Regions from separate parts of the Paenibacillus sp. JT22N12 genome, predicted to be linked through region 3. Evidence: riboswitches for the same ligand, from Rfam matches in the RefSeq annotation. Region 3 holds a riboswitch; each other region holds the start of a gene.

Region 1 (2,201 bases), on a different contig from region 3:
CCTGCCGGTCCTTCTCCAGCAAAACATCATCCGCATCAAGCCAGCAAATATAATCTTTGGTAGCATGGCTGAAGGAAAAATTGCGCGCGGCGGCAAAATCGTGAATCCATTCGAAGTCGTATATATGATTCGTATACCTGGATACGATTTCTTTCGTATGGTCCGACGATCCGGTATCGACGATAATAATTTCGTCCATCAAATCCGCAACCGAATCGAGACATCGTGCGATTACCTTCTCTTCATTACGCACGATCATGCATAAACTGACCGAAATCAATTCAATCCACCCTTTCCAGTGCGTAAATAGGTAAAAAATGAAGCTACACGGTCTAGGCCGTATAGCTTCTTTGAAGAATTAGACCGTGGATGAGGCAAGTCCCCAGAATACTTCGGGGCCGATCCGTGATACACCAACGGCGAGACTGTTTATAAATGCTGAGTAAGTCGTTTGTGCAGCAGCGGGTGCCAATAGGTCTTGTACGGTAAAGCTGCGTGTATTAGCGCCTGCAATACCGGCTGTGAAGATGGCGGAATAAATAATGGTATCTGTAATCAAGGTTCCGCGAACAACCTGGACAGCAACGGTCGAGCCTGGAGCAGTAGCGCTAAATCCGATTGTTCCTGTCAGATCCACAATCGGGTTCGCGACGCTGCGGGTTTGCAGACCAACAACACCGAACAATACCGGAGCTGCTGTAAGCGCAACGTTGATGGAGCCGGAAGCATTTGCATTCATCGAGCTGCGTTGATCAAGAAAAGTTCCCATGCTGATTTCCCCCTTTCCTCGTAGATCTTACATGCTATTCCAAGTTCTCCGTAATGGAGTAGGCCAAGAATGGCCTCTATTTGCGGATTTTATGAGACTCATAGGCAAACGATTGTAAAATCACCCCAGGTCCCCGTATATTTAACGGATCAAGCATCCTGTTATATGTCAACTTTCAGGTGGTATTTTGCACATTGTTTGCTATAATAGGAGGTGCGACATAACTGAATATGACATGGGGAGCTGGAGTAGGCCGGCTGAGAGGGGATACCGATACAATCCCGACCCTTTGACCTGATCTGGATAATGCCAGCGTAGGAATTGCATTGTAGCCAGCCCGTTTTCATGGTTTTAAGTGAAAGCAGGAGGGCGGATTTTACAAAGCCGTTTACAAGCGTCTTCCATCGGGAGGGCGCTTTTTCTTATGGACAAATCGGGGTTATGGGAAGATGTTGTCGCTTATCTTGAACGATATTGGGGAGGAGCAGCGAAGATCATGGCAGTAAATAAACGGTTCACAATGGCAAAATGGGGAATAGCGGTGCTTGTACTGCTGCTCACGCTTGCGGGCTGCGGAGCCAAAGAGAATAATACGGGTCAGGCAGACAACGCGGCGGGTACAAACAGCAGCGGTGCGGATGCGGACGGAGCCAGCCAGGAAACCGGCAACACGGATGCCGGACAGAGTGCTGCCTTAACGAAGGTGAAGGTCGTGCTGGACTGGACGCCGAATACGAATCATACAGGGCTTTATGTAGCCCGGGACAACGGTTTTTTCAAAAACCATGGACTTGATGTGGAAATCATCCAACCCGGCGAAGCCGGTGCCGACACGATGGTGGCCACGGGCGCGGCGGATTTCGGAGTAGGTTATCAGGAAGGGATTACACAAGCGCGGATTCAGGGTGTGCCGCTGGTTTCCATAGCCGCCGTCATTCAGCACAACACCTCGGGCTTCGCTTCGCCTGCGGACAAGAATATCAAGACGCCGACCGATTTTGAGGGTAAAACCTATGGCGGCTGGGGCTCTCCGGCCGAGGAGGCCGTCATCGATTCCTTGATGCAGGAGCAGAAGGCGGATGCGGGCAAAGTGAAAATCGTGAACATCGGCGATGCTGATTTCTTTACGGCTGTGAAGAAAAACATTGATTTTGCCTGGATCTATTATGCCTGGACCGGCGTGGAGGCCGAGCTTCGCGGGGATAAAATCAACATGATTTACTTGACCGATTACAGCGACAAGCTGGACTATTATACGCCTGTGCTGGAAACGAACGAGAAGATGATTGCCGAGCGCAGCGACATTGTAAAAGCATTCGTGGCCGGAGCATCCGAAGGATATATCTTTGCGATCGATCATCCAGAGGATGCGGCGGAAATCCTGATCAAGGCGGAGCCGGATCTGAACGCCGATCTGGTCCGGGCCAGCCAG
Region 2 (2,201 bases), on a different contig from region 3:
GTGCGGACGCCGCATACAGAGCCCTGCTCCAGCACAAGCGATTGAACCTCCGCATATTCCCGTATATCCGCTCCCAGCGCCGCGGCTGCCTTGGCAAAAGCAAGGGAAAGCTCCGGGGCCAGCACATGCCCGTCCTCTTCAACAAGCATGGCGCCCAAAATATCCGGGGCAAGCGCCGGCTCGAGCTTGCGAACCTCACGACCGGTCAGCCAGCTTGCCTGTTGCCCCGCTTTGCGCTGAAATTCAATCGCATGCTGAAGCTCGTTCATCTGTTCGACGGTTGTGGCGATGCGAAGCAGCCCCTTGCGCTCCAGACCGATATCAATTCCGCTGAGCTCTCGAAGCTGGGCGGCAAGTGAGGGGAAGAGCGCGCGGCTGCGGAGGGCCAGCTCGAATAATGGCCCCGCTTCGTTGATTTCCGCCTGTGCGGCAAGCATGCCGGCAGCGGCATTGGAGGCCTGCCCGGCAAGCCGGTCACGCTCCAGCAGCACAACCTTCATGCCTCTTGCCGCCATATGGTAAGCGATCGAGCTTCCAATCACCCCTCCGCCCACAATGATCGCATCAAAAGTATTCGTCATCTGATTCGTCTCCTCGTCTGTTCAAAGCTTCGGCATACTGCAAGGCGGCCCGCAGAGGATCCGCCGCCTGCATAATGCCCGACAGCACCGCTACACCCGCTGCTCCTGCTGCCCGAACCTGCTGCACGCGCTCCGGATTAATTCCGCCAATGGCGATTACGGGTATATCTGCGCTCCGGACCATATGCGCCAGAGCGCCGATCCCTCTCGGCTCCTGCCCCGGCTTGGAAGCCGTTGCGAATATATGGCCATAAATCAGGAAATCCGCTCCCTGCTGCCCGGCCAGGACAGCCTCCTCTATTCCATGCACGGAGCAGCCCAGCCGAAGTCCGGGAAAAGCCATTCTGGCTTCTCTTACGCCCAAACTGCGGTAGGATAGCTGAGCGCCCTGCAGCCGGGCGGCCCAAGCTACATCGATACGGTCATTAATCATTATTTTCCCGGCCGGAACGCTTTCGGCCAGCAGAGATTGCACGCCCTGCCACAGCTCGAAAGCATTCCTCGCCGGTTCCCGCAGATGAAAGGAAGTCACATACGGATGAATCTTCCCGGCAGTCCTCGCATAGGCTTCCAGATCCTGCCGGCCATCCGAAATTATATGTAATTCCAGTGCCGTCAAACTATCACCGCCCTCCCAGACTACGGTATGGATAAAAACACAAAAAAGACCACCCTCCAGATAAGAAGGCGGCCCTGTTCAACTAGGCAATAGCATACTTATTCATATGCCGATAGACCAATCGTGAGACCACTTCCCTACGCTGGTATTACCCAGATCAGGTGCAAAGGGTTTGAATTCATCTTCAATCTCAGCCATTCGGCTCCCCTAGTGATACATCCTATGCAATTGGCTTTATACTATCACGAATGCTAGAAAAAGCAAATAAAAATCTGTTGGAAGGCTGCAAATATGCGGGTCCAACCTTATGTGGCCAGGAAGAAGCCGCATCTGAAAGGGTAAGCGTTGGGACATTATTTTCCTCTCAATACCCGCCGGCATACGGGCTTTTCGGCTCTGCTCCCTGATGGTCGAACTTCGCCATATAGGCCCCTCTCTTCTCGACTGTTTCTGCCGAGGAAGTCATCGCCTGCTTCAGATCCCCTTTATGCACGTCATTCACGATCCAGCGCTGCCCGAAACCGGCATGCACCACTTCATCGGCCCAGTCGAAGTCCTGGAAGGTCGTCATGAGCGGATCCCGGGCAATGTCGCGGCAAAATTCCCATTCCTCGCGCTTGCCAGGCGGGTATTTCATCGCCGCTTTCTCAATGGCAATCGTCAGATGCGTATAGGCCTCGTCCGGCTCGAACAGCTGCAGCGTCATGTCCAGCCAGCCCGTCCAGTTCGGCTTGTCGTATATATCATAGCCCTTGACGCGCAGCGCCGCTTCGCCGAACCAGGAATGTCTGACCTCGTCCCAGGCATGCCTGGCGGTATCAAGGTAGAACTCCCAGGGCTTGCCTTCGGATTGAAAGTGGACGCAGGCAACCGCTTCCGCCGGAGACATCTCGAAGAAGCGCGTAAACATCATCATTTCGAATCGGCCCGCCTCGGAGTCCTCGAACTGAAATTCCTTGAATTTGCTCACTGCGCTGCGGAACCGCTCGTCGCGCGTGCTG
Region 3 (2,201 bases):
ATATTCTCCTGGATCAGATGCATCGGAACATGGCCGGGGCCTTCGATCATCACCTGCACATCATGCTTCCATGCTGCTTGAGCCAGCTCGCCAAGAGTATCCAGCTCCCCGAATTGAGCCTCGTCATTGGCATCTGCAATGGAGCCGGGACGCAGCCCGTCACCAAGAGAGAATGAAACATCATATTGTTTCATAATTTCGCAAATTTCTTCAAAGTGCGTATACAGAAAATTCTCGCGTTGATGCGCCAGGCACCATGCCGCCATAATCGACCCGCCCCGCGAAACAATCCCCGTTACCCGCTTGGCTGTAAGCGGAATATAACGCAGCAGCACACCCGCATGAATGGTAAAATAATCAACCCCTTGCTCGGCCTGCTCGATCAGAGTATCGCGGTACACCTCCCAGCTCAGATCCTCCGCCTTTCCGTTCACCTTTTCCAGCGCCTGATAGATAGGCACTGTGCCGACCGGAACCGGCGAGTTTCGCACGATCCATTCGCGGGTTGTATGAATGTTCCTGCCCGTGGAGAGATCCATGACCGTATCGGCGCCCCAGCGGGTAGCCCATGTCATTTTCTCCACTTCCTCCTCGATGGACGAAGCAACGGCTGAATTACCGATGTTGGCATTGATCTTGACGTGGAAGCGGCGCCCGATAATCATCGGTTCGCTCTCCGGATGATTGATATTCGCCGGTATAATAGCTCTTCCTGCCGCTACCTCGCTTCGCACAAGCTCTGCCGCTACCCCTTCACGAACAGCAATAAACGCCATCTCCGGCGTAATGATTCCCCTGCGGGCATAAAATAATTGAGTCACATTGCACCCGCGGACAGCTCTTAGCGGTGTGTGATTTAAAGCCGGGTACGGTTCTGCTCCTTGGCTGCCTGCCGCTTTCTCCGAGTGGAAACCGTTATCAAGCGGCTGAATCACACGCCCTTCATAGCGCTCCACATCTCCCCGATCTTCAATCCATGACCGGCGAAGAGCCGGCAGACCCTTGCGCACATCGGCCCGATAGGCGGAATCCGTGTACGGACCGCTGGAATCATATACCCGAACCGGTTCGTTCATCTGCACCTCGCCGCTTCTACTGATACTTGGCGACAGTTCAATCTCCCGCATCGGCACCCGTACATCCGAACGGCTTCCTTGCACATACACTTTGCGACTGCCCGGCAATGCTCCAGCCATGATCGTCATATCAAAAAACCTCCCAAGGTAATTTGGATAATCCCCTAGGAGGCTCGCAAGGACAGCGGCATAGACGGTGCGGAAAAATTGGAACGAGCCAAGGGCAGGCAGTTCCCTGTCCCATTAGTTCCCGGTATGAGCAGGCTTCAGCCCGTTCACCGACAGCATTCCTTGACACACTATCATGCTGGAGCGAACCGGGAAGAATCCGTTTTGCCGTCCTTTGCGGCTGAGCAAATTTCTTCCCTTGGACCGTATAGAAATTTATAGGAGTGAAGCTTATAAATTCTATAAAGTTAAAAAAACCGCTCCGGCATGGGAGCGGTTTGAATGCGGCAATTTCCATCCGGCATATGAAGACTATGCTTCATTGTCCGAATAAGTGAGGCATCCTGTCTATGCGAAAAGACAATAGCATAGATCCAGCCCATAATCGCACAGACAAGCCCACTTTCCTACGCTGGCATAACCCAGATCAGGTTCAAAGGGACCAAAGCGATCAGCGCTTTATCTCAGCCCATGCGGGCGCCCCTAGTGGATTTCCTAGTACGACTATATCGCGTGAACGCACACGCAGTCAACTTATAATGTTCAATTTCTTCGATGAATGCCAACCGTCTGCTGCACATTGCCTGCAACCGTGACAGTTACGTAGTCTGTCTTCACGGTCCCGTTGTTGTAAGTAGAGGTGAACGTAAACGTCAGCGGCCCATCCTCCAGCTTCTCGAAGCTTTCATCCCACATACTGCCGCTCCAGCTGGTACGCCGCGCGTTCGCGGCATCCAGATGAGCCGTGAAGCCGTTCATCGTCACCTCAACAGTATCCGCTTGGGTAGTTGTTACCGTGTCGGTCGTTTGGGCATGCAGCACAAACTTCTCACCTGCCCAAAAGACCTCATAACCGCGCGGGCTGTCTGCATCGCCGTTTTGATTCATATTGTATTCTCTGCGGCGCTGGTCCCACAAATCCGTATGCAGCACCTGACCCTTGACGTCAAGCGGCAG

Evidence for each region. A riboswitch is a leader RNA that binds a small molecule or an ion and turns the genes downstream of it on or off. The one in region 3 is predicted to bind thiamine pyrophosphate.
Region 1: another riboswitch for thiamine pyrophosphate. It lies ahead of AC0YOA_RS10920 (ABC transporter substrate-binding protein); the one in region 3 lies ahead of thiC (phosphomethylpyrimidine synthase ThiC).
Region 2: another riboswitch for thiamine pyrophosphate. It lies ahead of AC0YOA_RS05320 (thiamine phosphate synthase); the one in region 3 lies ahead of thiC (phosphomethylpyrimidine synthase ThiC).

What each region holds. Positions count from the first base shown of each region.
Region 1 is NZ_JBWDNU010000002.1:1,212,994-1,215,194, forward strand. It holds gene AC0YOA_RS10910 (glycosyltransferase) at 1-280, opposite strand, end outside; gene AC0YOA_RS10915 (hypothetical protein) at 359-769, opposite strand; TPP riboswitch at 996-1,107, shown strand; gene AC0YOA_RS10920 (ABC transporter substrate-binding protein) at 1,290-2,201, shown strand, end outside.
Region 2 is NZ_JBWDNU010000001.1:1,267,717-1,269,917, forward strand. It holds gene thiO (glycine oxidase ThiO) at 1-581, opposite strand, end outside; gene AC0YOA_RS05320 (thiamine phosphate synthase) at 565-1,200, opposite strand; TPP riboswitch at 1,318-1,419, opposite strand; gene AC0YOA_RS05325 (hypothetical protein) at 1,565-2,201, opposite strand, start outside.
Region 3 is NZ_JBWDNU010000017.1:113,603-115,803, reverse strand. It holds gene thiC (phosphomethylpyrimidine synthase ThiC) at 1-1,205, opposite strand, end outside; TPP riboswitch at 1,632-1,739, opposite strand; gene AC0YOA_RS34380 (glycoside hydrolase family 78 protein) at 1,788-2,201, opposite strand, start outside.